4 regions of the Leisingera sp. ABM4_101 genome follow, and region 2 is predicted to be linked to each of the others. Evidence: riboswitches for the same ligand, from Rfam matches in the RefSeq annotation. Region 2 holds a riboswitch; each other region holds the start of a gene.

The links. A riboswitch is a leader RNA that binds a small molecule or an ion and turns the genes downstream of it on or off. The one in region 2 is predicted to bind cobalamin.
Region 1: linked by a shared signal. The riboswitch ahead of ACXAEK_RS09070 (hypothetical protein) and the one ahead of ACXAEK_RS07940 (aromatic ring-hydroxylating oxygenase subunit alpha) in region 2 are both predicted to bind cobalamin.
Region 3: linked by a shared signal. The riboswitch ahead of ACXAEK_RS20010 (DUF1636 family protein) and the one ahead of ACXAEK_RS07940 (aromatic ring-hydroxylating oxygenase subunit alpha) in region 2 are both predicted to bind cobalamin.
Region 4: linked by a shared signal. The riboswitch ahead of ACXAEK_RS10625 (ABC transporter substrate-binding protein) and the one ahead of ACXAEK_RS07940 (aromatic ring-hydroxylating oxygenase subunit alpha) in region 2 are both predicted to bind cobalamin.

Annotation. Positions count from the first base shown of each region.
Region 1 is NZ_JBSWTV010000002.1:1,641,496-1,648,869, forward strand. It holds gene ACXAEK_RS09060 (DNA polymerase III subunit gamma/tau) at 1-1,765, opposite strand, end outside; gene ACXAEK_RS09065 (protein-tyrosine phosphatase family protein) at 1,962-2,507, shown strand; gene ACXAEK_RS09070 (hypothetical protein) at 2,638-3,042, opposite strand; cobalamin riboswitch at 3,153-3,375, opposite strand; gene ACXAEK_RS09075 (TetR/AcrR family transcriptional regulator) at 3,394-4,014, opposite strand; gene ACXAEK_RS09080 (alpha/beta hydrolase family protein) at 4,085-4,963, shown strand; gene ACXAEK_RS09085 (SRPBCC family protein) at 4,975-5,442, opposite strand; gene nudC (NAD(+) diphosphatase) at 5,500-6,486, opposite strand; gene ACXAEK_RS09095 (5'-nucleotidase C-terminal domain-containing protein) at 6,821-7,374, shown strand, end outside.
Region 2 is NZ_JBSWTV010000002.1:1,410,975-1,418,348, forward strand. It holds gene ACXAEK_RS07905 (AAA family ATPase) at 1-740, shown strand, start outside; gene ACXAEK_RS07910 (hypothetical protein) at 737-1,501, shown strand; gene ACXAEK_RS07915 (DUF6638 family protein) at 1,641-2,993, shown strand; gene ACXAEK_RS07920 (hypothetical protein) at 3,116-3,382, shown strand; gene ACXAEK_RS07925 (DUF1523 family protein) at 3,393-4,037, shown strand; gene ACXAEK_RS07930 (TetR/AcrR family transcriptional regulator) at 4,107-4,598, opposite strand; gene ACXAEK_RS07935 (dihydrofolate reductase family protein) at 4,662-5,198, opposite strand; cobalamin riboswitch at 5,470-5,668, shown strand; gene ACXAEK_RS07940 (aromatic ring-hydroxylating oxygenase subunit alpha) at 5,777-7,012, shown strand; gene ACXAEK_RS07945 (FAD-binding oxidoreductase) at 7,017-7,374, shown strand, end outside.
Region 3 is NZ_JBSWTV010000002.1:3,850,841-3,858,214, reverse strand. It holds gene cobN (cobaltochelatase subunit CobN) at 1-456, opposite strand, end outside; gene cobW (cobalamin biosynthesis protein CobW) at 609-1,643, opposite strand; gene ACXAEK_RS20010 (DUF1636 family protein) at 1,646-2,056, opposite strand; cobalamin riboswitch at 2,154-2,359, opposite strand; gene cobO (cob(I)yrinic acid a,c-diamide adenosyltransferase) at 2,411-3,046, shown strand; gene glpD (glycerol-3-phosphate dehydrogenase) at 3,271-4,848, opposite strand; gene ACXAEK_RS19995 (DeoR/GlpR family DNA-binding transcription regulator) at 4,841-5,626, opposite strand; gene ACXAEK_RS19990 (DUF1513 domain-containing protein) at 5,766-6,845, opposite strand; gene ACXAEK_RS19985 (imelysin family protein) at 6,860-7,374, opposite strand, start outside.
Region 4 is NZ_JBSWTV010000002.1:1,959,339-1,966,712, forward strand. It holds gene ACXAEK_RS10610 (acetate--CoA ligase family protein) at 1-45, shown strand, start outside; gene ACXAEK_RS10615 (enoyl-CoA hydratase/isomerase family protein) at 49-870, shown strand; gene ACXAEK_RS10620 (N-acetyltransferase family protein) at 921-1,442, opposite strand; cobalamin riboswitch at 1,570-1,762, shown strand; gene ACXAEK_RS10625 (ABC transporter substrate-binding protein) at 1,903-2,913, shown strand; gene ACXAEK_RS10630 (FecCD family ABC transporter permease) at 2,910-3,959, shown strand; gene ACXAEK_RS10635 (ABC transporter ATP-binding protein) at 3,956-4,717, shown strand; gene ACXAEK_RS10640 (AMP-binding protein) at 4,748-6,244, opposite strand; gene sauS (acylating sulfoacetaldehyde dehydrogenase) at 6,241-7,374, opposite strand, start outside.

The DNA of each region.
Region 1 (7,374 bases), 230 kb from region 2:
CTTCGGGCAGGGCTTCGGCGGCGACTTCGGCGGCCAGTTCCTCAGGCGTGCGGATACGGGTGATCTTGGCCTTGGGGAAGCTGTCCAGCACCGCCTGCACCAGCGGATGCGCCGCCGCCTTCTCGCGCAGGGCGTTCTCGGCGGCGTCGCGGATCTCGGCAATGGTTGCGGCATCGCCGTCCGGCGCTATGGAGACCACCCAGCGGGCGCCGGTCCAGTTCTGCAGCGCAGAGCCAAGCCGGGCGGCAAGGTCGCGCGGCGCCTGTGCTGACGGGGTGAATTCGATCCGCCCTGGCTGGTAGGAGACCAGCCGCACGCCGGTTTCGACCTCGACCAGCAGTTTCACGTCGCGGTTGGTGCGGATCAGTTCGACCACATGCTCGAACGACGGGTAGCGGGCGAGGGCAGAGCTGACCTGCGGCGCCAGCGCGGCCACCGTGCCGCCGCTGCCATGGGCCACCGGTGCGCCACCGGGCGCGCCGCCTGCCGGGCCGCCTTGCGGCGCAGCACCGCCAAGCGCCGGGGCGCCCATGCCCTGCATCGGCACACCGCCGCCGGGGCCGCCGGGACCGGGCGGCGGCGGGGGGGGTGTGTCCTGCAGCTTGCGGATCAGCTCCTCAGGCGAGGGCAGGTCGGCCACATGGGTCAGGCGGATCACCGCCATCTCTGCGGCCATCATCGCGTTTGGCGCAGCGGCCACTTCCTCCAGCGCCTTCAAGAGCATCTGCCACATGCGGGTCAGCACCCGCATTGCCAGCGCATCCGCCATCGCTTTGCCGCGGGCGCGCTCATCGGGGCTGACGGTGGGGTCCTCAGCCGCGTCGGGCGTGATCTTCACCACCGAAACCCAATGGGTGATCTCGGCCAGATCGCGCAGCACCGCCAGCGGGTCGGCGCCCTCGGCATACTGGCCGCTGAGTTCGGTCAGGGCGGCGGCCGCATCGCCGCGCAGGATCATATCCATCAGGTCCAGCACCCGGCCGCGGTCGGCAAGGCCCAGCATGGCGCGGACCTGATCGGCTGTGGTTTCACCAGCACCATGGGAAATCGCCTGATCCAGCAGCGAGGTTGCATCCCGCGCGGAGCCTTCGGCGGCGCGGGTGATGAGGGCCAGCGCGTCCTCGGCAATCTCGGCACTTTCAGCCGTGGCGATCTTGCGCAGGAGGGCAATCATCACCTCCGGTTCGATCCGGCGCAGGTCGAAGCGCTGGCAGCGCGACAGCACCGTCACCGGCACCTTGCGGATCTCGGTGGTGGCGAAGATGAATTTCACATGCGCCGGCGGCTCCTCCAGTGTCTTCAGCAGCGCGTTGAAGGCGGAGGTCGACAGCATGTGGACCTCGTCGATGATGTAGATCTTGTAACGGGCCGAGGCCGCGCGGTATTGCACCGAGTTGATGATTTCGCGGATGTCATTCACACCGGTGCGCGAGGCCGCGTCCATCTCCATCACGTCGACATGGCGGCCTTCCATGATCGCCACGCAATGCTCGCATTTGCCGCAAGGGTCGGTGGTGGGGCCGCCCTGGCCGTCCTCGCCCACGCAGTTCATGCCCTTGGCGATGATCCGCGCGGTGGTGGTTTTCCCGGTGCCGCGGATGCCGGTCATGATGAAGGCCTGGGCGATACGGTCAGCGGCAAAGGCGTTTTTCAGGGTGCGCACCATGGCGTCCTGCCCCACCAGATCGGCAAAGGTTTCGGGCCGGTATTTGCGGGCCAGAACCTGGTATTGCGATTGGGTGGTGCCGCTGGGAATGTCGTTCATGGTGTCTCGTGCCGGATTCGGTGTGCGGGGGTCCCGCGTTCCGCGCAGGGTATTGAAGCGCAGCCGGTTCGTCCACCGCAGAAGGCAGTAAAGCCAGGGCTGCAAAAGCGCTTTGGCTTTCTGCGGTTAGCGGCTAGTCTGGAGGGAAGGGGGAAATGCGGGGGAAGTGCAGGGGCGCGGCGTCCAGGGAGGCGGTATGCAAACTGAAGACACTTCAAAGCCAGCGGTGCAGGAGACTGCCGCGCTGGCCGGCCTGACCATCCACGCGCTGTCAGCGGGCGGCGGCATTCTGGCGCTGTGCCGGCTGCCGGGCGGCGCCGGCGATTACCGCAGCGACCTGATCCAGATCTATCAATGGAAGCCGGGGCTGGTGATCTCGATGACCACCGAGGCTGAGCATGTGGCCGCCGGAGTGCCGCGGCTGGGCGTCGACATCCAAAGCATGGCCTGCCGCTGGCTGCATTTGCCGGTGCCGGATTTCCAGGTGCCGCCACCGGCAGTGAATGAAAAATGGGCCGCCGCCAGCCAGTCGGCGCGGCAGGCGCTGGCAGGCGGCGGCCGGGTTCTGGTGCATTGCAAGGGCGGCTGCGGGCGCTCCGGCATGGCGGTGCTGCGGCTGATGATCGACTGCGGCGAGGACCCGGTCCAGGCGCTGGCGCGGCTGCGCTCGGTGCGGCCCTGTGCGGTGGAGACCGAGGCGCAGCTGGATTGGGCCTGCGCGGGGCAGGGTGTCAAACACTGAGGGCAGCGCCTGACCCTGGGTGGGTGCGAAGCGTCCTCCCGTTTTGCCGGAGGCAAACCTTTGGTTTGACGGGGAGGGGCGGACGCTGCCCGGCGGTGCCGCCGGGCGGATCACTCGCAGTCTGGAATTCTTATAGCGCCAGCATTTGCTCTGCCTGATGCGCCTCTGCCGTTTTCGGCAGCGCCTCCATCAGCGCGCAGGGGCGGGCATCCAGTTGCGAGGCGGCAAAGCCGGTGCCGTCGCGGCTGAGGATCGCATCGGCGAACCGGTCCAGGCCCTCGCGCGGGGCCTCTTCCCCGACACCGCAGAACAGCCGGATCCGGTCATGGCTGGCTACGAACTGCGCCGGGCAGTTGCGCGGGCAGCCGTCCAGCGCGCTGGTGCCGGTGATTTCAAAATCCTCCTGGGTCAGCGGCTTGGCCTTGGTCATCGCCTCGGCCAGCTTGGCGATCATCCGCTCTGCCGCGGGGCAGGGTTTCCCGAGGTATTTGCAATCCGTTGCCGCATAGAAATGCGTCTGGTCCGTCCACATCATGTTTGCGCCCTCCGCGCGTGGTGCGGGGAGTTCTGGGGACAAGAGACCGGATGAGAAAGCGGAAAGCCCCGCGGTGCCATCAGACCCTGTCCGGACACCCCGCCCGGGTTCGAGTTTCATATCCGATGGCAGGTCTCCTGACTTGCGGGTCGCAGCTTTCCCGATCCTTCCCGGCCTCTTTGAGGGCCAGTGGCTCTATCGGGGTCGCTCGCCGCTTACAGTTGCGGGGGCAGTCGCGGAATTGGCCTTGCGCAGGGCGGGGCCGCACCGTGTTCCCTTTTCATCCCGGACACAAGATTCTGTGGCGCGGGAACCATCGGCACAATCGGTAGCGGTTGGATCCCTGAGTTGTCAATCGTTTTTCTGCAGCTGCATTGGGTTTGGCTGGGGTCTGTGCATCTGCAGGTGCAGCCCCCGGATCACATCCGAATCGCGCCGCACCCGGGCCAGCTGCCAGCCGCCTTGCAGCAGGATATAGAAATTCTCGGCAGCGGCGCGGGCCTCAGCCTCAGGCAGGCCCAGGCGCCGGGCATGGGCTGCGGTCCCGGTGATCCAGCCCTCGAACAGCTTGGCGGCGTGCTGGTGGAAAGCCTCGTTCTCCGGCCCTTCGAACAGGGTGGCAGAGACCGGGCAGCCGCTCCATTTGCCCTGTTTGTCGAACAGTTTCGCCAGCTTGTAGCAGACCGTCTTGGCGCCGTCCTGAAAGGTCGGCGCAGGGGTGAAGGAAGCGTCGATCAGTGCTTGCATCTGCTCTGATGCCCAGTCCGCTGCGGCCAGCGCAAGGTCCGATTTGCCGTTTGGGAAATGGTGGTAGAGCGAGCCCTTGGGCGCCTCCGCCGCGGCCAGCAATTCTGCCAGGCCGGTGCCGCTGTAGCCCTTGTTGCGGAACAGCCCGGCAGCCGCGCGCAGCAGCCGCTCGCGGGTGGGGACGGGGCCGTCCGGGGCGGCAGAAGGTGTCGTCACGTCAGTCATGACGGCAGGTTGACAGCATTAGACCGATTGGTCCAGAGGTGGAGTGGACCAATTGGTCTAGGAGGGTGCCATGCTCGACAGCCATGCAGAACAGACGGCAGATATCCGGGTGCAAGAGCTGCGCTTTGCCGCTGGTGAGGCGGTGCTGGCCGGGCGGCTGTATCACCCGGCGGGACCGGCCCGGGCAGCGGTGGTGCTGAATGGCGCAACCGGGGTGCCGCAGGGCTATTACCGGCATTTCGCGCGCTGGCTGGCGGCAGAGCGGCAGATGGCTTGCCTCACTTTTGATTACCGGGACTTTGGGGCCTCGGCGCGTATGCACCCGCGCCGGTCACAGGCCACCATGGCCGAGTGGGCGCTGGCGGATCAGCCAGCGGCCAGCAAAGAAATGCAGCGGCACTATGCGGGTGTGCCGTTGCTGGTGATTGGCCATTCGCTGGGGGCAATGCTGATGCCCCTGCAGGATGGCCTGACGGACGTCGCCCGCATGATCGTGGTCGCGGGCGGCTTGGTGCATCACCACGATCATCCCTGGCCCTACCGCGCGCTGGCGCTGGCCTTCTGGTTCGGCCATGTGCCGCCGCTGGTCCGTGCCTTGGGCTATCTGCCCGGGCGCGCGGTGGGGTTCGGGGCCGACTTGCCGGCCGGTGTCTACTGGCAATGGCGGCGCTGGTGCACCACGCCGGGCAGCTACCTGCCGGAAACCGGCACCACGCTGCCGCAGCCCCGCTGGGCGGAAACCGGCATCCCGGTGGATCTGTTTGCGATGGCGGATGACGACGTGGTGCCGCCCGCGGCGGTCTGGCGGCTGGGCGATGTCTTTGGCGATGTGCCGCAGCGCCGTGCGGTGCTGGACCCGCAAAAAGCTGGCGTGCAGAAGATCGGCCACCTTGGCGCCTTTGCCCGCGCCAATGCCGCGCTGTGGCCGCGGCTGGTGCCGCAGGCCTGACCAGGACTGCCTCAGGCTGTCCGGCTTAGGCGTTCTTCAGTCAGGCGGGCATAATCGGCCAGCCGCAGCTTGAAGCGGCGGTTGAGATTGCTGCGCGCCAGTTTCAGCGATTGTATCAGCAGCCGCCCGGTCAGGGTGGAGGGCGCCAGTTTCAGCTGCGCTGACATCCGGGTCCGCTGCGGCGACAGCGCCAGCAGCTCAATCTCCATCCGGCCGTCGATACCGCTGCCGCCGCCTGTCAGGGCCATCCCGGTCACGGGGGAATAAGAGGCCAGCGTCAGCCGCACGTCGCGCTGCTTGCCGCGGAACCTGAAGCTCAGATCCCAGGCCAGCCCGTTCTCAGGATGCGCAGGGTCGCCGGTGCGCTGCACCTGGATGCCGCGGCGCAGGGCGGAGCGTTCCAGCAGATCGAAATCGGAGATCGCGCCAAAGACGTCGGCAATCGGGGCTTCGATATCTTCTTTGCTTTTGAATTCCATGGATGCCTGCCTCTGCTGCGCGGCCATTCTGCCGTGCTGTTTGCGGCAATATGCAGCTTAGTCCAGCGTGTCTGCAAGCCAGTTCTTGAGCAGAAAATGCGCAATTGCGCCTTTTCGCGCCGGTTTCAGAATAGGATGTCCGCCTGCAAAGGCCGTCATCATGTCCTGGCGGCTGACCCACATGGCATCCTCGATTTCCTCCGGGTCGATGGTGATCTCCCGGCTCAGCGCCTCACCCGCACAGCCGAACATCAGCGACATCGGAAAGGCCCAGGGCTGGCTGGACAGATAGCTGACCGCGCCCACCTGCACGCCGGTTTCCTCCAGCACTTCGCGGCGCACCGCGGCCTCCAGCGTTTCGCCGGGTTCGACAAAGCCCGCCAGCAGCGAATACATCCCCTCGGGCCAGCCCGGCGAGCGGCCCATCAGGACGCTGCCGCCGTGGGTGATCAGCATGATCACAACAGGGTCGGTGCGCGGGAAATGCGGTGCCTTGCAGGACGGGCAGACCCGCTGCCAGCCGGCCTGCGCCAGATCGCTCGGCGCACCGCAGCAGGCGCAGAACCGGTGGCTGCGGTGCCAGGCCAGCAGGGCCTTGGCGGTGGCCGCCAGTTCCGCTTCCAGCGGGGTGAGCCGGGTCATCACCCGGCGCAGTTCGGCAAAGACATGGGCGGGCGGCAGATCCGGGTGCTGCTGCTCGCTGGCATCGGCAAAGCTGTTCAGGGCTTCCTGGTCCAGCGCTTCGGGCTGCCAATGGCTGATATCGCAGGCAAAACAGGCGGCGCCTTCGGGGGCCAGCCCCAGAAAGACCGCGCTGCCCCGGTTGTCCGCCGCCAGCGGATGCGTCGGTGCAGTCCAGGCCAGGCCGCAGGGCAGCTCTGCCTCGTCTGCGCGCAGGGTCAGCGGCTTGCCGCGCCACATCAGCAGCACCTGCGCCCGCGGGCTGTTCCATGCCGCATCCAGGGCTGTGCTGTCCGTGCGCAAATGCGCCGCCCGGTCCAATCCGCCGCCGCCGCCGAAAGTCACCTGTTCTGCGCGTTTCATGCGGGCTCTCCTCTGGCTGGCGGGGGCTTGCCCCCTTGCAACGGACGGCGATGCGCCATCCATGACAGTGTGCCGCAGGGCTTGCCAGCGATTGCCGCGGATCCGTGCTTGCCTGTCACCATGCCGCCACACCCATGCCGCATCCGGACAGGGTTTTCCCCGCAGAACAGGGCGCATCTGCCCGGCTGCCGCAGCGTCAGCAAAAAAAATCAAAAGCCGCACAAAGGTTTCTTTGCAAATCGTTAAAACGCTGATTCAAATAGCCGCAAATCAAAAACGGCGCCACAGGGCGCGGAAGGAGCGGCGGACAAACGGTGTCAGCAGAATTCGCGACATGACAATCGGGGCAGAGGCCTCTGACGCGCAGGGCGCCGGGCGGTTGCATGTGCTGGCCACAACGGACCTGCACTGCAATCTGCTGAGCTACGATTACTACGCCGGCAGGGCCGGTACCGCCATCGGCCTGTCGCGGGTGGCGACGCTGATCCGCCAGGCCCGGTCTGAGGCCGCCGCGGCGGGCGCTGCCTGCATTCTGGTGGACAACGGCGACGGGTTTCAGGGCGCGCCGCTGGGGGATATCCTGCCGGAGTCCGCGGGGCCGCATCCGCTGGCTCGTGCATTCCAGTTTTTGGAATATGACGCTATCGGGCTGGGCAACCACGACTTCGATTTCGGGCTGGAGGCGCTGGCAGATGTGCTGGCGGATATGCCGTGCCCGGTGCTGTGCTCCAACCTGGCCGCGGCCCGGCCCGGGCTGCAGCTGCCGTTCCGCCCGTCCGCGGTGCTGGAGCGCGCGGTGCCGGGCTGCCCGGGCTTGCCGCCGGTGCGGATCGGTCTGCTTTCGGTGCTGCCGCCGCAGACGCTGACCTGGTGCGGCCCGGCGCTGCA
Region 2 (7,374 bases):
ACCGCCAGTCCAGCGCCGGCCAGCAGGAGGTGACCGCGGTGTTCATGGAGGCCTTTGCCGGCGCAAACACCGTGGTGCGCGGCAACTGCACCTTTGGCATGTTCTCCAACTACCCGGAGAATGTGGACGATGCGCTGCGCCAGCGGGCGGGCGCGCGGTTCCTGGTGGACGGGCCGCAGACGCGGGAGGATTACATCGATATCCTGACGCTCTTGATGGGCAAGAACCATGCGATCCCGCTGGGGGAGCATGACCTTTACGGCGCGCAGGAGATCAAGAAGGCCGTCGCGCGGTCATTCGAGGCCCACAACCGGCCGCAGGAGCCGGGGCTGGCGGAGGTATTTGGCCGGGTGCATGACCAGATCGGGGAGCTGGATGATCTGGCCAAGCTAGGCACTTATCTGAAGGCGATCCAAGCCGCGGATGAGCGGTTCACCGGGCGGGCCATCAAGAACATCACCGATGCGGTCAAGGTCCGGGCGATGGATTTCGAGCTGCCGGATGAATGGATGGAGAACCCGGAGCTGTTCCTGTTCAAGGAGTACGAGACCAAATCCGCGATGATTGCGGAACTGCGGGTGCCCATCACGGTCGACATGGTGGTGCAGGAGATCAACCGCTACGCCGACTCTGAGTTCCGCTATGCCGACAAGTCGGATGAGGTGGCGATTGAGAACATGGTGCGCGATTTCGGCCGCCAGGAGGAGGCCAAGCGGCGGTATCTGGAGGGGCGGGGGTGAGCAGTACGAAGAATGTACGCCGGGTGCGCAAATTGGAAATACCCAAGAGTACTATTCAGGACCTTCCCGAGGAAACGATTGCTGTCTTAGCGGCTTTGAGCTTCGCTATTAGCGAGGTTAACGCTTTGTGGCGGATATACGATAGTTGTAAATTCAGGACGACTGGGAACGAGGATGTTGATTCAGCCATTTCTATTCAGCAAAATTTGGTTCTTCGCATCTGGTCGGCAAAGATCTTTGAACTGGCGGTTAAATTAGACTGTGAAATCAATGATGCAGCTCTGAAGGACTTTCTGGCGAGTGCAAAAGAGAAACTGCTTGAAGGCGAGGAAAAGTCACTGAAGTCCATCATTGGGAACTTTAGACATGAAGCTACCAACCACCTCGATGTTGGCCACATCAAGAAAAAGCGCTTGGGGCATGTCTCTACGGCAGCAACTACAAGTTTTTACTTCGACGAACGAGAAGCAAATTCGTTCTTTCCTTTTGGTGAAGAAGTAGTTTTCGCTGCATGTTTCAACCGAACGGTAGGCAGCAGGAAGACTGAGGAGCGCTTGCCAGCCTTTGCGGACTGGTTTTCATGGATAATTAGAGCATCAAAGGCACTGATGCCCTTGTTCGATGAGTTTTTGCAGGAGTTTGTATTCAAAGGCCGTGAGCAACCGAGTTGGCAGTGGATTGAACTTGAACTCGAACCAGAAATGGTTGCGGGAGCGGGGGATCAGAAGGTTCCTCTAATAATTGTGGAGGGGGCGATCTGAAACTGTTTGGTGCAAATCGTAGGCCGTTCGGTTCCGCGGCGAAGCCGCGACGCGCCCGACCCGCCCCCCAGGGCGGGCGCGTTCCGCACCCACCCTCGTGCCGGGCGCATCGCTTTCGTGATACGGATAGGAGGATTGCATGAAACGCCTCATCCAGCATGGCCTGATGTTCGGCAATCTCTTCCATGTGGCCTCGCCCGCGCTGGTGGAGCGGTACAATCGCGCGCTGAAGCATCTGACCGGAAAGACCACGAGCCTCACGGATTTCCACGTCGATATCTCGGGCTTTTCGCCGGAGATCGGCGATGAGCTGGGGGATGATCACTATCTGAACCATGCGGGCGTGAACCGGCAGTTCATTCTCCTCAGCACCGAGCAGAAGCGCTGCCCGCTGCTTCACGTGAAATTTTCCACCAGCCGGGACATTCTGCGGCGGTTCATCGAGGTGAATGAACGCCAGCTGTTTGCGCTGACCGCGACGGATGCGGTGGCGGGGGAGCTGGTGAATTCGGTGTTTGAGGTCTCAACCCCCTCCAAGCTGTTCGACATCCAGCAGGTGCGGATCGAGGCGGATACCACTAAGGGCACCCTGCGCCATGCGGACCATCTGGCGGCGCTGGTGGAGCGGTTCAAGACAGGCGAGGATGCCTGGTTTGATGATGCGCTGATCGGGGAGATGATCTCGACCGCCGAGAAGACCGGCGATGTGACCCGCAATCCGGTGCATCTGGAGCATGAGGCTTTTGAGCAGTCGAACTTCTGGACCGCGCATTTCGGCGGCCTGTATGTGTTTCAGGGGCTGGAGCATCCGGCGGTGATTGCCAGCGGGGAGAAGCCTGAGGGTGTGCCGCTCGACCGGGTGTTCGATCTGGGGCAGCGCAATGCAATTGCCAAGTTCCTGGAGCTGAACGGCCTGGCAGAGCCGGTGATCCGGGCGCGCGGCGTTGATGGCGCGGCGATCCTGCGGCAGAAGATGGGGTTCCTGGCGGTCTCAGTCCTGACGGAGAAGGGGCGGGATCTGTCGGGGCTGTCACGTGCGGACCTGCGGCGGCTGGCGGCGCGCCATGCGGAGGAACTGCCGGAGGAGTTCGAGGGGCTGGCAGCCTTGGTGCGCTGGGCCGAGGGGGGCGGCAAATGGCCGAAGATCCGCTCGGACCATCCGGCTTATTTCTATTCGCTCAGGGCGGCGGATACGGCCGACCGGGATTTGGTCAACATGCTGCTGGCGGAGCTGTGCCCGCATGATTTCCGCCAGATGTTCATTTGCCACAAGGAGCTGTTTTACAGCCAGTACCGCGGCTGGCCGGAAACCAAGAAGGCCTATTCGGCGGAGTTCCTGGCGCGGGAATATGCGGTGGACAAGGCCGGCGCGCGGGAGGCGCTGTTCGGGCATGAGCCGGATATGGAGGGGCGGCTGCCGCGGGTGCGGCGCAAGGGGATGGTTGAGCGGGTCGGCCCCTGGGGGGCTGTGAACCGGGTGCGGGGGCGATAGGGTGGTCCTATTGGAGCAACTTAATTCTTCCCGGACCGCTTGCGATCCGGTTCGCGCCCGACCCGCCCCCATGGGCGGGCGCGAACCTATGTTACGTGCACAAGCTCAGGAGGCGTGCTGAGATGTTCGGATTTATCCGCCTGATCCTGATCCTTCTGGTGGTGCTGACCGTGGTCTATGCCGCGGTGTCGCTCTACTCGCGCGAGATGCGGCGGCTGAAGCTGAAGCGGCGCTGGAAAGAGAAGGGGTTGACCGGCGACCGCGCGGCCTTCATCCAGCGAGGGCTGAAGCAGTACGACAACTCGTTCCGGCGCAAGCTGATCCTGTTGGTCTATATCATCCCGCTGGGGGCGCTGGCGCTCCTGATCTACGTCATTAACTTCATGTGAGGTCCACCCCATGCGTTTCATCAAATGGGCTTTCCTGATTACCTTCTGGGTGCTGTTCGGCGCCTACCTGCATTATACGCTGCCGCAGTATGACGTGGTGCGGATCGTCAATACCTATGAGGAGCGGCAGGAGCTGAACGACTGGACCAGGGTGTTTTGGTCCAAGCCGGACGACCAGTCGGCGCAGCTGATCAACCGGGATGTGCAGTTCATCCAGGCGGTGCGCGCCAACGGCCGCAACATGGTCTACCGTAACGAGGACACCGGCTGGAACTGGCCGCCCTATTTCAAGTTCGACACCGCGAACCTTTATACGGACGCCAATGACAGCATCTCGACCAAGGCGAACCCGGAGTGGGTGGCGGTGATGCATTACGGCTGGCGCAACGAGTTCCTGTCGATCTTCCCCAATGCGGTGACGATCAAGCCGGTGGCGGGGCCGGAGGACAAGCCGACCAATTGGTTCTCGATCATCTTCCTGGTGCTGCTGGCGGCGCTCCTGTGGGCGATTTATGTGCGCTGGCGCCGGTTCCGGCAGGCGCGGATCGACCCGATGATCGAAAGCGCCGAAGACAGCCTGTATGCGGCCGGCGATGCGATTGCCGAGCGCAAGGGGCGGTTCCGGCGCTGGCTGGGTACCTGGAAATCAAAGTGAGAGGGGGTCGCTGGATGGGCGGTTCCGGAAGACACAAGCGGATGCGCGGGCCTGAATGGCCCGCGTTTTTTATTCGATCCGGTCGAGCACCCAGTCCAGTGCCGGGGTGAAGTCGTCATCCGAAAGCGCCCCGCGTGGTGCCGCAGCGGCGGCAAAGGCAAAGCCGTGTGTGTAATCCACCAGCAGGCAGAGTAGGGTGCGGGCCTCTGCGCCGGTCACGCCTGCGGCTGCAATTTCCGCCTCGATGTGCTGCGTCAGCCTTGTCAGGGAGGCGCCGATCAGGGATGGGTTTTCCAGGATGCATTTCGCCAGCTCCGGGTGCCGGGTGACCTGGGCGCAATAGCGGGTCATCAGGCCGCGCAGCCGCAGCTTGGGGGTTGCCTCCTCTGATGGTGCGTCAGCACCTTCGAACGCAATGGCGACGAGAGATGCAATCATCTCGTCCCTGGTGCCGGCGTGGTGGGCAACGGCCATCGGAGTGACGCCAAGCGCCTCTGCCAGTGCCTTGAAGGTGAGGGCCTTGCTGCCGCCCTCATCGAGCAGCTGCTGGGCCTTTTTCAATACATCATCCTTGCTGAGAGCCCGGCTGCCCCGGGGAGGGCGCCCCATGCGCGGGGGCATGGATCAGGCCACCTGGAAGGTGGTCTGGACCATGCCGGTGGGCAGGGTGCGGGAGCTTGCCACCTGGAGGTCGATGTCCCGCTCCAGATTGCCAAACAGCGGGATGCCGCTGCCAATCAGGATCGGAACCGTTGTGATGGTCAGATCTGCGATCAGCCCTTGCCGCAGGAAGGACTGCACCATCCGGCCGCCGTCGATATAGGCGCGTTTCCAGCCCTCTTCCTGCAGTTCCTGCATAAGGTCTGCGGGTGTAGCGGTGCTGAGGCGCACCTTGTCCTTCAGCTCCTCGGGAATGTCCTGTTCGCTCAGGCTGCTGCTGAGGACCACAACCGGTTTGGCGTAGGGCCATGCATCAAACCCCAGCAGGGTGCGGAATGATCCTGTTCCCATGACCAGCCCATCGACGCTGTCCATGAAGGCCGCAAAACCGCCATCGTCATCTTCGGCAACAGGCTGTTTGTAAAGCCAATCCAGCGAGTGGTCCTGGCGGGCCACAAAGCCGTCGAGGCTGGTGGCGATGAAAACGTGGCCGGTGGTCATCTGGTTCTCCTGAGTTGCAATTAATTATACGGCATATAGTTAATCGTGGTTCCAGTTCCAAGTGACCGGCGCATTTTCGGGTGTCCGCGAATCGATTCGCGGCAGCAGGCAACGGGTAAACGCATGAAAGATAAGCGCTTGCCGCAAACAGGCTGGCGAGTGCCGGTTTGAGATTCTGGACATCCCTGTGCGGTTTGGAGCGGCAAACATGCATGTCTTTTTCCGGTTTCGGCGGGTCGGATTTGTTTTCGCCGACCGGCCCGTGATCGGGCATTTTCCATCTCAGCAAGGTGCCGCCTTTCGGGGCGGAGAATTGGGAAGCTGGTGAAACTCCGGCACTGCCCCCGCAACGGTGACCCCGGGTCAGGCCTGGCAAAGACCACTGAGGCGCATGCTTCGGGAAGGTGCCAGGCTCCGCCGCCACGCGGCCCCGGGACAGTCCGGAAACCAGCCTTGCCATGAAAACACGTCAACCGCGGGCGGCGGTCGGGCGGTTGCGGGCGCGTGGCCTGCAATCTCTCTTCCCATGCCTGCACCCAGCCAAGACGCCGCGGGGATGCGGCAAAGGAGAGAAGCAGATGCTTCAGGACAGCGAGATTCTGGCCAAGCTGATGGGCCGGCAGAAAAACTATTCCCTGGAACAGGCGTTCTATACCGATCCGGGGGTTCTGGATCTGGACATGCGCCAGATTTTCTACCGCGAGTGGCTGTTTGCCATTCCGGCCTGCGAGATCCCGAAGGCGGGCAATTACGTGACCCATCAGGTGGGGTCCTACAATGTCATCATCGTGCGCGGCACCGATGGCGAAGTGCGTGCCTTCCACAACGCCTGCCGCCACCGCGGTTCGGTTGTGTGCAAAGCCAAGAAAGGCAATGCGCCGAAACTGGTCTGCCCCTATCACCAGTGGACCTATGAGCTGGATGGCTCGCTGCTGTGGGCGCGCGACATGGGGCCGGATTTCGATGCCTCCAAACACGGGCTGAAGCCGGTGCATTGCCGCGATCTGGCTGGGCTGATCTATATCTGCCTGGCGGATGAGGCGCCGGATTTTGACGCTTTTGCCGCTGTGGCGCGTCCGTATCTGGAACCGCATGACCTGGGTAACGCCAAGGTCGCCTATGAAAGCTCGATCATCGAGAACGGCAACTGGAAGCTGGTCTGGGAGAACAACCGCGAGTGCTATCACTGCGGCGGCAACCACCCCTCGCTGTGCCGGACCTTCCCGGAAGACCCGTCGGTGACCGGCATCGAAGGCGGCGAGACACCGGCGCACCTGCAAAAGCATTTCGACCGGATCGAGGCGGCGGGGGTTCCGTCGGCCTTTACCATCGACGCGCGCGGCCAGCACCGGCTGGCGCGGATGCCGCTGAACGAGGGCGCCGAGAGCTATACCCTGGACGGCAAGGCGGCTGTGGCCAGGAAGCTGGGCCGGGTGCCGTTCGCGGACGCGGGCACCTTGCTGAAGTTCCACTACCCGACCACCTGGAACCACTTCCTGCCGGATCATTCCATCGTGTTCCGTGTGACCCCGATCAGCCCGACTGAGACCGAAGTCACCACCAAATGGCTGGTGCATAAGGACGCGGTCGAGGGGCAGGATTACGACCTGAAGCGCCTCACTGAGGTCTGGATTGCCACCAACGACGAAGACCGCATCGTGGTCGAGGACAATCAGCGCGGCATCAATTCGCCCGCGTATGAGCCCGGTCCGTACTCGGAAGTGCAGGAAAGCGGCGTCATCCAGTTCTCCAACTGGTATGCCGATCATCTGATGCGCGCCCTGACTGGCCGCCACCTGATCGCGGCGGAGTAAGCGCATGGGACTGCAGGCCAATTTCGAGACGCTGGACGAAACCCTGGCGTGGAAGGACGACGAGATGCTGGAATGCGTCTCTGTTGTGCCGGAAGCGCCGAACACCGCCACCTTCAGCTTCCGCGCGCCGTCTGGCGCGTGGTTCAAGTACCAGCCGGGCCAGTTCCTGACGCTGGAGCTGCCGGTGCCGGGGGAGACTGTCTGGCGGACCTACACGATCAGCTCCTCGCCGTCGCGGCCGCTGTCGATTTCGGTGACGGTCAAGGCGCAGGCCGACAGCATCGGCACCCGCTGGATGCTGGACCACCTGAAGCCGGGCATGTTCCTGCGGGCCTCTGGCCCGGCAGGCGTGTTCACCCTGC
Region 3 (7,374 bases), 2.4 Mb from region 2:
TGCCTGGGCCGCAACCGCACCGCCGGCGTCGCACAGGGATTGCAGGCGGCGCAGAGTGGAGACGGGCAGGGTGGACAGCTCATCAAGCCGCGCATCTTCGCGCCCGTCAGCGGGCAGGATCGCCAGCGCAATACCCTTGCGGCGGGCGAGGTCCTGCAGGGTGGCAAGCCCGTAGGACCAGTAACTTTCGCCGCCGATCAGGCGGACGAGGACGCCCTTGGCGCCCTCCAGTGTCTGTTCTGCATACACGTCGACCGACAGCGGGTGCTTGAGCGCCACCATGTTGGCGAGGCGCAAGCTGGGCAACTTGCCGCCCGCGCGGTGCCAGCCCGCCGCAAAGGCGCCGAGGTCGCTGTCGGAAAACGACAGCACCACAAGGTCCGCAGGCGTCTGCCCAAGGTCCTGCGGGGTATCGGTCTCGTCAAGGCCGTGGCTTTCGCGGAAGACGACGTGCATCAGATTTTGCCTTTCCCAGCCAGCAAAATGGAGTCCCGGGGCGCAAGCCCCGGATCGCGCCCGACCCGCCCCCATGGGCGGGCGCGATTGCGCCCACCCCGGGACGGGCGCGATCCTTTCCGCTCATGAAAATTGCGGGTCAAGAGCATGCTTCAGGCCCCCAGCTCGGCGCGGATGGCCTGTTCGTCGATGTCGTCATGCTCGGCGATGACCACCAGGGCGGTCTTGCGCGGCTGCGCGCCCCAGGGCTGGTCGTATTGGGCACGCAGGCGCTCGCCCACGGCCTGCACAAGCATCCGCATCGGTTTCCCCTCCACCGCGACATAGCCTTTGACGCGCAGGATATTGCGCTCGCGGGCGAGTTTCACGATGGCATTTTGCAGCGCTTCTGGATCGGAGACTTCGCCCATTTCGACAACGATGCTTTCAAAATCGTCATGCTCGTGGTCGTGATGGCCGTCGTGGTGGCTGGGGCGGGCGTCCAGATCGTCCTCGGCAGCCGCCTCGAGCCCTAGGATGATGCGCGGGTCGATGACGCCTTCGCTCATCGGCAGGATCGGCAGCTTGCGCGGCGCCTCGGCCTCGATCACGGCGCGGGCCTTCTCGACGCCTTCGTCGCCGGCCAGGTCGGCCTTGGACAGGAGCACGATGTCGGCGCAGGAGACCTGGTCTTCGAAGACTTCGCTGAGCGGAGTTTCGTGGTCCAGGCTCTCATCTGCTTCGCGCTGGGCGGCAACCGCGTCCAGATCGGGGGCGAACTGGCCTTTGGCAACGGCCTCTGCATCGGCCAGCGCAATCACGCCGTCAACGGTGATGCGCGAGCGGATCGCGGGCCAGTCAAACGCTTTCAGCAGCGGTTTGGGCAGGGCCAGGCCGGAGGTTTCGATCACGATGTGATCCGGCTTTTCCGGCAGGTCCATCAGCTGCTCGATGGTGGGGATGAAGTCATCGGCCACGGTGCAGCAGATGCAGCCGTTGGCCAGTTCCATGATGTTCTCGGCCGGGCAGTTCTCATCGGCGCAGGACTTCAGGATGTCGCCGTCGACACCGGCGGTGCCGAATTCGTTCACCACAACCGCCAGGCGCTTGCCCTGCGGGTTCTGCATCAGGTGGCGGATCAGGGTGGTCTTGCCTGCACCGAGGAAGCCGGTGATAACGGTGACGGGGATCTTGTTGAGATCGCTCATGATTACTCCTCGGAAGGGAAGGCGGCCGGCGGGATGCGGGCAACGGATTGTTTGCGGAATGCGGTGGGGCGCTCGCGCCAAGGCACAAGGCCGTCGGTTGTGGCGGCATAGGCGGCTGTGCCTGCCAGGATCTCAGGGATATGCTCTTCCGGGTCCATGTCGCCGTAGACATAGCTCCAGCGTTCCTCGCCGCCGGTCAGCAGCACGGTGCAGCTTCGCGAACAGGCCGACAGGCATTTGACGCCGCGCAGCGTTACGCCCTCGGGCATGCCGGCCTCTTTCAGCGCATCATGCAGCAGGGTGCCGGGGCGGGTTGCCTCGGGATCGGCGCCTTCGTTGCGGCACGTGAGGCACACGGTCAGCGTGACCGGTCCCGGTTTGCTGGCGGGGGTGCCCGCCTGATCGTCAGCCATCAGCGCGTCTCCTGTCGCGGCAGGGCTTGCGGGATGGCCGAAAAGGAACTGTCTCGTGCCAGCCCCTCACCCGGTCGCAGAACACCCCGTCTGCCCGTTGATCTCTCTCCTGCTGGCAGGTCTCCCGGCTTGCGGATGCCAAGGCGTTCGCCTTGCCGGCCATCCTGCCTTCCCGGGATATCTCCCAGTGGCATGGCGGCCTCATCCGGTCACGGTCGCGGGGGCGGCTGTGCTTCAGCCTGAGCAGGCCTTCACATTCCCTCTTCGCCTGTTTTCACAGGAACCAGCGGAACCCCCTTGCGCTATGGCGGGCTTCTTTGTCAAGACATGGGGTCAAACAGCTGGAGAGCCCCTATGAGCGAAAAGTCTGAAACCGGCATTTCAGAAGAAGAAGCCGCCCGTCACGCCTCGAAGATGGCTAAGAAGAAGGCGGCGCGTGACCGGATGATGAAGACCAAGGAGGGCGAGAAGGGACTGATCATCGTCCACACCGGGCCGGGCAAGGGCAAATCCTCGTCGGGGTTCGGGATGATCATGCGCTGCATCGCCCATGGGATGCCGTCTGCGGTGGTGCAGTTCATCAAGGGCGCCTGGCAGACCGGCGAGCGCACTCTGATCGAGGAGAACTTCAGCGATCTGTGCCAGTTCTACGCGATGGGCGAGGGGTTCACCTGGGAGACCCAGGACAAGGCGCGCGACATCGCTGCCGCCCAGAAGGGCTGGGAGAAGGCCAAGGAGATGATCCTGGACGAGCGCAACACCATGGTGCTCTTGGATGAGATCAACATCGCGCTGCGCTATGAATACCTGGACCTGGAGGAGGTGCTGGAGTTCCTGGTGGAGCAGAAACCGCCGATGACCCATGTGGTGCTGACGGGGCGCAACGCCAAGGAGGAGCTGATCGAGATCGCCGATCTGGTGACCGAGATGGGCCAGATCAAGCACCCGTTCCGCGCCGGGGTGAAGGCGCAGAAGGGTGTGGAGTTTTAATCTCTTACAGGCGGCAAAAGGCGGCGAAAGGCGGCAAATCCGATCGGGCCTGAGGTTTTGCGCTTTGCTTTGCAAATCGCCGGGGGGCGGGGGCGCTGCCTGCGGCAGCGCCCCCGCCCGGCCCAACGCTTTTCAGGGAACCTCTGGTTCCTTGAAAAGGGGCGGGAGTGCCCCCCCCCGTGTCTTGATGCCCCGCCTGCCTCCGCGCTTAAGCCCCTCCGCGCTTAAGCCGCCAGCCTCGCGGCTTTCTCGCTGATATAGGCATCCACCGCGGCGCGCTGCGCCTTATCCAGGCGCAGGCCCAGCTTGGTGCGGCGCCACAAATAGTCGTCGCCTGCGCGCACCCATTCGCGGGCAATTGCCCAGTCAAGCTCGCGGGCAGTGATGGTGGCGCCAAAGTCCCGGCCCAGATCACCGGCGGACTTGGCATCGCCCAGCACCTCCCAGGCCTCCAGCCCGTAAGCGCGGATCAGCCGGGCCGCCCAATAGGGCGTCAGGAAAGGGTATTCCTTGGCGAGCCGGGTTTTCAGCTTTTCCACATCCTCCACCGGGAAATCACCGCCTGGCAGGGCCGCGCCTGCGGTCCAGTCCGCGGGCAGCTGCGGGAAGACTTCACCGATCTTCGCCAGCGCCGCCTCGGCCAGCTTGCGGTAGGTGGTGATCTTACCGCCAAAGACATTCAAGAGCGGCGCCTGCGCCTGATCCAGTGTCAGCACATACTCGCGGGTCGCCGCAGTGGCGGAGCTGGCGCCGTCGTCATAGAGCGGGCGGACACCGGAATAAGTCCAGGCAATATCCTCGCGGCGCAGCGGCTGCTCGAAATATTGCGACGCGAAATCAATCAGGTAGTCCTGTTCGGTCTCGGTGCATTCAGGCGCCGTGTCCGGATCCGGATGGTCGGCGTCGGTGGTGCCGATCAGGGTGAAATCCTGCTCATAGGGAATGGCGAAGATGATCCGCCCGTCGGTGCCTTGGAAAAAGTAGCAGCGGCCATGATCGAACAGTTTCGGCACCACGATATGGCTGCCGCGCACCAGGCGGACGTTCTCGCGGCTGTTCTGGCCCAGCTTCTGGTGCAGCACGTCGGCCACCCAGGGGCCGCCCGCGTTGACCAGCATTTTTGCGCGGCGCTGGTGGGTTTCGCCGCTGGCCTGATCCTGCAGCGTGATCACCCAGTGGTCCGCATGGCGCTCCGCTGACAGCACTTTGGTCCGGGTCAGGATTTCGGCACCGCGGGCCTGCGCGTCACGGGCGTTCAGCACCACCAGCCGGGCGTCCTCGATCCAGCAGTCGGAATACTCAAAGGCGGTCTTGAACTTGCTTTTCAACGGCAGGCCCGCCGGGTCGGCTGCCAGGTCCAGCTTGGCGGTGCCGGGCAGGATGCCGCGTTTACTCAGGCTGTCGTACAGAAACAACCCCAGCCGGATCAGCCAGGCCGGGCGGCGGCCCTTCATCCAGGGCATGAAGGTCGTCAGCAGCTTGGACGTCGGCGTCTCGCTGTCGAACCGCATGTCCTTGTGGAAGGGCAGCACAAACCGCATCGGCCAGGAAATATGCGGCATCGCCTTCAGCAGCACCTCGCGTTCGATCAGCGCTTCGCGGACCAGGCGGAACTCGAAATACTCCAGATAGCGCAAGCCACCGTGGAACAGTTTGGTCGAGGCCGAGGAGGTGGCGGAGGCGAGGTCGTTCATCTCGGCCAAGGTCACCGAGAGGCCGCGGCCAGCCGCGTCGCGGGCGATGCCGCAGCCGTTGATGCCGCCGCCGATGATGAAGAGGTCCGTGACAGGTGTATCAGTCATTTTCGCTGCTTTCGTTTTGTCCTGCGGTGAGGATCCTTGTACCCGCCGCCTGTGCGGCCTGGGCGAATTCTGCCGGTACGGGGCGGTCGGTGATGACAACATCCAGATCTGCTGCATCGCAGATCCGCACCGGGGCGGAGCGGTCGAACTTGCTGCCGTCGCAGACCAGCACCTTCTGCCGTGCGTTTTTCAGGATTGCACGGGCGACAGATACCTCGCGGGCATCGTGATCCATCACCGCGCCGTCGGCATCCAAAGCCGAGGCGCCGATAACCGCAAAATCCACCTTGTAGCGGGAGAAGAACTCCACCGCGTCCTCGCCAACGATGGCGCCATCGCTTTGCCGCACGGTGCCGCCGGCCAGGATCAACTCCTTTGCCTGTCCACCCATCATCATATTGATAATGTTGATGTTGTTGGAAATCACCGTCAGGCCGCTGTGGCCGGAAAGGGCCCGGGCAACCTGTTCGGTGGAGGTGCCGATGTTGAGCGAAAGCGAGCAATTGTCGGGGATCAGCTCAGCGGCCATGGCTGCCATCGCCAGCTTGTTGCCCGCGTTCAGCTTGCGGCGGTCCTCATAGCCTTGGCTGGCAGCGGTGCTGACCCGGACGGCACCGCCGTGCACACGGGACAGGGCGCCGCGTGCCGACAGGTCGCGCAGGTCGGCGCGCACCGTTTGCAGAGAGACGCCAAAGCGCCGGGAAAGATCCTCGACCTCGACCCGGTCCTGCTGGTTCAGCAGGGAGACGATTTCGTTCTGACGGCCAATGGCATCCATTTGCTTTCCTTTCGCTGCGATTCTCTAGCGCATCAGGAAGGGAGAGTCACGATTCATTTTCGTTTTGATTTCGTGAATGCTGAAAACGAAAAAGCGCGCCTGGTGCGGCGCGCTTTGGCTGGTTCAGAAACGGGCTGGATCAGCTGAGCGGAATCAGGTGGTTGTCCCAGGCCAGATCCGCGCGGTGCAGCGGGTGCAGGCCAATGTCTGAAACCGAGAAGAGACGGCCGGTTCCGGTGCTGGCGGTGAACCCTGCGGCAGAGGGGGCAAGCCCGCAGACATCTGCCATCCTGTGCTCCTGCAGCAGGGTGCCGGAAACCGTATCCATCACTTGCAGCACCCCGCCGCGCGGCGAGGTGACGCCAATGTGCGATCCATCCGCGGAAAAGGCGATAGAGCCGCCGTAGCCCTGCATGTTCAGGATGCGGGGGTCGTCCTCAGTCAAAAGGCGCGCCGGGCCGCCGGGATGGTGCAGGCCTGCGGTGGGGACTTGTTCCCCCAGATCACCTTGCCACTGCATGGCAAAACCCACGGTGCCATCCGCGCGCATAGCCAGGTGGCGGATCGAGTTCAGATGCAGTTCCCGCGGCAGCTCCAGCTGCTCTTGCAGGGTGCCGTCGAAGTTCAGGTAACTGAGGTTCGGACGCATATCGGGCAGGTTCAGCTTGGCACGGCCGCTGTCGGGGTGGGTCTCGATACCGCCATTGGCCACCACAAGCCCCGGCGCGTCCCGGCGCAGCAGCATATCATGAGGGCCGATGCCGCCGGAACTGAAGGAGGTCAGGCGGCGGTAGCCGTTTGCCGCGTCCCAGACGCCGATCACGCCGCGGGCGTTTTCATAGTCATTTTCGGTTGTGAACAGGCGGCTGCCATCAGGTGAACACACCCCATGACCATAGAAATGATGGCCCGCGGGCGGCTGCAACCGGGCAATGGCGGCGCCGCTGCGGCAGTCGATCACATCGGCAAAGCGGCCCGGGCGGCGGGCAAAGGCCACCGCCTCGGGGCGCACCGGGTGGGCTGCCGCGGCATGGCCGCGGGCGGGCAGGGGGTGGCGGAACAGGATCTCGCCGCTGGCGTTCAGGCCTGCGAGCAGGAAATCCCCGCTGGCGTTTTTGCCTGCCGACAGGAAAGCCGGGCTGCCTGCGCTGGCCCAAGTGGTTTGCGGGGCAAGGCTTGCGGCGAGAAGGCCGGTCAGAAATCCGCGGCGGGAGGTCATGGTGCTTCCTTTCCTTAGTCGCCGTCCAGCGCGTTGAAACCGGCCGCGACGCCCAGTGCGGGGCCCAGTTCATCAGCCATCAGGCCGCGCAGGTCCTTGACCTCCTGCTGCAGCGATTCGATGCGGAAGCGGCTGGCGGGATCGGCCACGCCGGCAAAGACCGGGTCATCGAGGGTTTCCGCCTTCTTACGGGCCTTGGCAAAACCTGCGGTGATCTTGGCCTGCAGCTCCGGGTTGCTGTCCGCCAAGGCCAGCGCCAGCGGCTCCATAGCGTTGAGCGAGACCAGCACATGGCGCAGGCTGCGCCCCGAGCGGCGGGCCTCGGCACGATTTGGGCGGGGCCTGTCATAGGTGCCCAAGGGGCGGCCCAGGCGCATGTCGTCCAGCACCTGCAGTCCGGTCGTCAGCGCTTTCAGCAGCTCCTGGGTGATTTCATCCTCGCTGCGATAGCGGTTTTTCGGCGCGCGCATTTCGGTGGTGAAGGTTTCGGCCCAGTCCATGGCGATGGCTTGCGCAGTTGCGGCAATGC
Region 4 (7,374 bases), 550 kb from region 2:
ACCCGCGCGGTGGTTGCCGACGCGGTCCTGACCCTGAAAGGCTGAGCCATGACCGACTACACCCATCTGATCTACGAGGTCGACGCCGACCATATCTGCTGGCTGACCCTGAACCGGCCGGAAAAGCTGAATGCGATGAACCTGAAACTCATTGCCGAACTGCAAGCCGGGCTGGAGCGCGCCGATGCCGATGACGATGTCAATGTGATCGTGATCCAGGGCGCCGGCCGCGGCTTCTGCGCCGGGCATGATCTGGATGAAGACGCGGAGGAGGACCGGACCTCGATTTATGAATACCGCGCCCATTACTTCAAGCAGTTCGAGGAATTCACAACCCCCTGGCGAGTGACCAAGCCGGTCATTGCCAGCGTCAATTCCATCGCCATCGGCAAGGGGTTTGAACTCAGCCTGTTCTGCGACATCACCATCGCCTCTGATGATACCCGCATTGGTTATAACGAGGTGCGATACGGCATCTCCGGCCACTGCATGTTCCTGCCCTGGCTGGTGAATATGAAAACTGCCAAGGACCTGCTGCTGACGGGCCGTGAACTGACCGCGGCGGAAGCCAAGGAAATGGGGCTGATCACTGATGTGGTGCCGCTGGAACAGCTGAAAGAGGCCACCCGCAAGAAGGCGCTGCTGATGGCCCGGATGCCGCGCGAGATGCAGTGGATGCACAAGATGTACCTGAACCGTGTCTATGAGATGCAGGGCCTGCGCACAGCCACGGACTATTACCTGGAGCAGGTTGCAATCATGGGCGCCCAGCCGGTCCCGGAATATGAAGCGTTTTCCAAATCGACGATCGAGAAGGGCCTGAAGGCTACGCTGAAAGAGGCCAATGCCCGCTATGAAGGGCTGGACTGAAAGCGGATCAGAGGGGCAGCCGGGCGGCGGCGGCGGGGTAGGCCGCGGTTTTAGAGCGGGAGTTGGGAGAGATCCGGCCAAGTGACTGTAACGCTGGGGATCAGGGTGCCGAAAACATCCAATTCCAGCGTGCCGGTCTCCTGGCCGTTCAGCCCTGCATAAAACGCCCGTGCCCGCTGATTGGATTGAAACACAGTCAGGGACAGGCTGCGCTGGTCCTTGGAAAGCAACTGTTGCACCGCGGCCCGGAACAGGCTGCTGCCAGCACCTGACCCCTGTGCCGCCGGAGAGACATGCAGATTGTCCAGATAGGGTTCCGGCCGGCACCAGACGGCGCAAAAACCAAGCAGCCCGGCGGGGTGTCCGGCGTGTTCCGCGATCAAAAGAATATCCCCCGGTTCCGGCCGGTAAGCCTGCCATTTGCGCAAAAGCTGGCTGCTAATCTCCCCGTGCAGCCGCGCCTGCGGGAAATCACCGGCATAGGCGGACTGCCAGCTCTCTGTATGCAAGGCAGCGATTTGCGGCAGGTCAGCTGCCGCAGCGGAACGGATATGGAGACGGGGCCGGGTCATACGGCTCACAGGATACCAATAAGATCGCATCACTCAATGGCCGGTAGACGCCACCGGGGGCGAAGATGTTTTGCCCGCAGGATTGTGGCAGGGACCGCAACTTTTTCTTGCCGCAACGGAAGCGATGCGCTACGGGCGATTTACCGGTCCCGAAAGGGCTAAGAGGGAATCCGCGGCGCCAACCGGCGCCAAACGGAACTGCCCCCGCAACTGTAGGCGGCGAGTGCTGCGCCATGATGTCACTGGACCTCAACGGCCCGGGAAGACGGCGCAGGCAATGACCCGCCAGTCAGGAGACCTGCCGGTGAAAACTGAAGCACACCGGACGGGGTTGTCCGGGGAGGTTGCCGGTAAGATGCGCCGCCGCTGGACGGTGACGCGATGGGGGGCTGACCTCCTGCCTTAGCGGTCAATACCCTTTCACCCGTTCTCCGGTCATTGACACATGGAGATCGAAATCATGTTTCTGCGTTCCGGCCTGATGGGCCTTTCTTTCGTTGCTGCTGCACAGGCTGCCGCCGCCAGCGAAAACTTTCCGCTGACCATTCAGAACTGCGGCGAGACCGTCACATTCGAGGCGCCGGTTGCCTCCTCCGTGACCGTCGGCCAGGCCGCCACCGAAGTGCTTTATGCGCTGGGCCTGGGCGAAAAGGTGCTGGGCACCTCGGTCTGGTTCAACGATGTGCTGCCCGAATATGCTGAGCTGAACGACAAGGTCGAACGCCTGGCAGACAACGACCCGAGCTTTGAAAGCGTGGTGGCCAAGCGCCCCGGTCTGGTCGCGGCACAGTATGAATGGCATGTCGGCCCCGAAGGTATCGTTGCCAAGCGCGAGCAGTTCCATGACCTCGGCATCCCGACCTATGTGATGCCCGCGGATTGCGTCGGCAAAGACAACACCACCGGCGGTGACGGCACGAGGACCCAGATGTTCACCACCGAGAGCCTTTACCAGGGCATCGAGGAACTGGCGGCGATCTTTGGCGAGGCTGAAAAGGGCGCAGAACTGGTTGCCGACTACAAGGCGCGCGAAGCCGCTGCTGTTGCCAAGGCGCAGGAGGTTGCACTGGACGGCGCCTCTGCCGTGTTCTGGTTCTCTTCGCCGGAAATGGAGAGCGATCCATTTGTGGCCGGCCAGAAGGGCGCGCCGGGCTACATGATGCAGCAGCTGGGCCTGAAGAACGTCATCGAAACGGACGAGGAATGGCCGACCGTTGGCTGGGAAACCATCGCCAAGGCGAACCCGACGGTGATCGTGATTGCCCGCATGGACCGCCGCCGCTTTGCCGCGGATGACTACGAGAAAAAGCTGGACTTCCTGCGCAATGACCCGGTCGCCAGCCAGATGGACGCGGTCAAGAACAACCGTATCGTGGTGATGGATGCCCAGGCCATGGATGCCACCATCCGCGCGATCCCGGCGCTGGAGGACCTGGCAGCTGAACTCAGCGCGATCGGCAACGGCGAATGAGCGCAGCCGCCGCACTAGCGTGGCAAAGCGTCCGGGGCGCTTGCCTGGCTTTGCCGGTGCTGGCTGCGGCGGTTCTGGCAGGCGCAATGATCGGCGAGACCGCGCTTGCGCCTGACCTTGTCCTGTCGGTTCTGGCCAACAAGCTGGCGGGTGCTGGGCTGCCGGTGGATCCGGTGGATCAGGGCATCATCTGGAGCTACCGGCTGCCGCGGGCGCTGGTGGCTGCGGCCTGCGGGGCAGCTCTGGCGGTGACGGGCGTGGTTCTGCAGGCGCTGCTGCGCAACGCGCTGGCAGACCCCTACATCCTCGGTATTTCAGCCGGTGCCTCTACGGGGGCGGTTGCGGTCACCATCGCGGGGCTGGGCGGCGGTGCACTGTCGCTGCCCTTTGGCGCCTTCAACGGCGCATTGCTGGCCTTTGGATTTGTGGCCATCCTGGCGCGGGCGGCCGGGGCAGGGGGCAGCCGCGCGGCTGCAGCGCAGATCGTGCTGGCGGGCATAGCAGGCTCGCAGCTGTTCAATGCGCTCACCGCCTTCATCATTGCCAAATCCGCCAATGCCGATCAGGCCCGCGGCATCATGTTCTGGCTGATGGGCAACCTCAGCGGCGTGCGCTGGCCGGATGTGTGGCTGGCGGTGCCGTTGGCGCTGGCGGGCTGGATGATCTGCCGGTTCCATGCCCGGGCGCTCGACGCCTTCACCTTTGGCAGCGATTCGGCCGCGTCGCTCGGCATTCCCGTCCGCAGGGTGCAGGTGGTGCTGATCTTTGCCACCGCGCTGATGACCGCGGTGATGGTGTCGATTGTCGGCTCCATCGGCTTTGTAGGCCTTGTGATCCCACATGCGGCACGGTTTCTGGCAGGCCCCAGCCACCGCAGGCTGATGCCGGCTGCGGCGCTGACGGGCGCTGTTTTTCTGATAGCTGCCGACATCGTGTCCCGCATCATCATCCCCGGCCAGGTGCTGCCCATCGGGGTTGTCACTGCCCTGATCGGGGCGCCGGCCTTTGCCATCATCCTGGTGCGCGGCCAGAGGGGGCCGCGATGAAGATCGAGGCCCGCAACCTGAGCTTTTCCGTGCGCGGCAAGCAGCTGCTGCGGGACGTGTCGCTGGCGGTGCAGCCGGGCGAGACCCTGGCGCTGGTGGGGCCGAACGGTTCTGGCAAGTCGACGCTGATGCGGCTGCTGTCCGGCCTGGCACGGCCGTCGCAGGGCGAGGTTCTGCTTGCGGAAGAGCCGCTGGCCCGGCTGAACCGGCGTGAGATCGCCCGGCGGATCGCCATTGTCGAGCAGCAGTCGGATACCGCCGAGCGGATCACTGCGCGGGCAGTAGTGGAACTGGGGCGCACGCCCTGGCTGTCGGCGCTGAAGCCCTGGAACGGCAGGGACACGGCGCTGGTGGACAAGGCGCTGCGCACCGTCGAAATGGAGAGTTTCGCGCAGCGCGAATGGGCCACCCTTTCCGGCGGCGAGCGGCAGCGGCTGCATATTGCGCGCGCGCTGGCGCAGCAGCCGGGGCTGCTGCTGCTGGATGAGCCGACGAACCATCTGGATATCCACCATCAGCTGTCGATCCTGGAATGCATCCGGAACCTGAAAGTGACCGCAGTGGTCGCCTTGCACGATCTGAACCAGGCAATGACCTGCGACCGGGTGGCGGTGCTGTCAAACGGGCGGCTTGCCGCTTTGGGGCCGCCGCAGCAGGCGCTGGCCCCGGAAACGGTGTCCGAAATCTTCGGGATCAAGGCCCGCTGGATGCATGGCGCAAACGGCGCGGACCCGTTTCTGTCGTTTCACCTTGCCTGAGACCAAAGCCAAGGCAGTCAAGGCCCTGGTTCAGCCGTTCCCTATCACTGTTAGGATCTTGTTGCGCTGGATCTTCCCGGACGGTCCCTTGGGAAGGTCTGGCAGGAAGTGGATTTCATCCGGCGACTTGAACCGTCCCAGCCGGGACTGGCAGATCTCAATCAATTCAAGCGGTGTCAGGCTGGACCCCTCGCGGACCGTGACCGCTGCCTCCACCGTTTCGCCATAACTCTTGCAGGGGCGGCCAAAGGCGGCGGCCTCGATCACATCCGGGTGGGAGTAAAGCGCCTCGTCGATCTCGCGCGGGGCAATGTTTTCACCGCCCTTGATGATCAATTCCTTCAGCCGTCCGGTGACGAAGACATAACCGTCGTTGTCGGTCCGGCCCAGGTCGCCGGTGCGCAGCCAGCCGTCCGGGGTGAAGGTGCCGGCGGTGGCCTCAGGATTGTTGAGGTATTCCAGCATCACATTGGGGCCGCGCACCGCCAGCTCGCCTTCGCTGCCATCGGTGATGGGGGTTTGATTGGCGTCGAGGATGGCGACTTCATTGCCATAGGCAATGCCGGGGGAGCCGATCTTGCGGGTGCCCGGTGGGGGCGGGTTTGACAGGATCTGGGCAGCGGTTTCCGTCAGCCCCATGGTTTCGATGATGGGCATGCCAAAGCGGCCCTCAAACGCATGCTGCACGTCAGGGGCCAAGGCTGACGACGCCGAGCGGCCAAAACGGATGCGGGCGCGGGTGCTGTCGACGGGGTCTAGGTCCGAATGCAGCAAGTGCGAGATAATGGTGGGCACCACCGAGAACCAGGTCGCCTGCGACCAACCGGCATGGGCCCAGAACCGGCTGGCGGAGAAGCGCGCGCACATCGCCAGCGAGCCGCCGGAGATCAGCGTGCCCATCACCGTCACGCAAAGCCCATTGATGTGGTAGATCGGCAGCACGCAAAGGCCGCGATCCTGTGGGGTCAGCTCATGTGCGACGGCAGTGGTCCAGCCGCCGGCCAGCAGGCTGGCGTGGCTGTGCACCACCCCCTTGGGCTGGCCGGTGGTGCCGGAAGTGTACATCAGCAAAGCGTGGTCCCCGGCAGAGAGCGGGTGCAGCTCTGCCGGCGGACCACCAGGGGCTGCCTGCCTGTCCAATGGGGAGAGGGTAGACAGATCGGCAGTCTGCTCAAACAGGTCCAATTGGCTGTCATGCACAAAGGCAAAGCGGGCGCCGCTGTGCTGCAGCGCGTAAGACACCGCACTGTTGCCTGCGACCAGGTTGATCATGGTGGCGCGGAAGCCGCCGTAGAGCACGCCGAACAGGCACTCCAGCGCCTCGCGGCCATTGGGGTGCAGGATGGCGATGCTTTCGCCTTTGGCGATGCCCTTAGCGGTCAGATAGCGGGCAATGGCTTGCGCCGTATCGCGCAGCTCCTGCCAGCTCAGATCGGGGCCGCCGTCCGGAAAGACAAAGCCGGTTCCGCCCTCTTCTGCGCGTGTGTCGAGCCAGCTGCGGATGGTTCCCTTGGGCGGTTCCATCATTGGCCCGCCTCCGCCCAATAGCTGCCAAAGATGTCCTGGAGCGCGGGTTCGCGGGCCGGGATTTCGCGCACGATTTTAGTGGTTTGCACGAAATGGCGCCAGTTGAGGTTGGTGTCGATCGAGTTGCCGCCCCAGCTGCCGCAGCCCATCGACAGGGAGAACGGCATTCCGTTGGTAAAGGCGCCGCCGGTGGCGAAGGTATGGGCCTGGTTGACGATCACCCGGCACGTGGGCATGTCGCGGCCCATTTGCACCGCGCGGCCGTCTTTGGCTGTGTGGACGCCGATGGAGTGGCCAGCGCCCTGATAGTCAAGGATACGGGATGCGATGGCTTTGGCATCGGCGAAATCCGCGGCCCGGTAGACGGCCAGAATGCGGCTCAGCTTTTCGCCCGACAGCGGGTGGTCCGGGCCGATGCCCTTGGTTTCCACCGCCAGGAACTTGGTGTCTGCGGGGACTTTGCCGGACATATCCAGCGCAGCCAGCATCTTGCCGGCGTCCTGGGCGATGACTTCGCGGTTCAATTGTCCATCGGGCCAAAGCCTGGAAATGATACCGGCGGCGTCTGCTTCACGTACCAGCGCGCCGCCTTCCCGGGCGAGGGCTGCGATGAACTGATCATAGATTGCATTTACTACCACCACGGAGTTCTCCGAGGAGCAGGAGGTGGCGTTGTCAAAGGTCTTGGAGGCGGTGATCTTAGCGGCTGCATCCGCCAGGTCTGCGGTTTCGTCCACGATCACGGTCACATTGCCGGCGCCGACGGCCACAGCGGGCGTGCCGCAGGACTGGGCGCGGTGGACGTTGTTCTGGCTGCCGGTGCAGATCACCCTGTCGGAGGCCTCCATCAGCGCCTGGGTCTTGGCCTTGGAGCCGGGCGCAGGGATCATCTGCACCAGATCCGGGTCGAAGCCCAACTTGGCGAACTCCGCATGGATATAGGAAAGCAGAAGCTCGCAGGAGGCGACACCCTTGGGCGAGGGGGCCACCACGATGGCATTGCCGCCTTTCAGCGCGTTGATGATGTTGTTGGCAGGCGTGGCCGCAGGGTTGGTCGAGGGGACAACGGCGCCGATCACGCCAATGGGACGCATGATTTCGGTGATGCCGGTCTCCGGGTCGTCACTGAT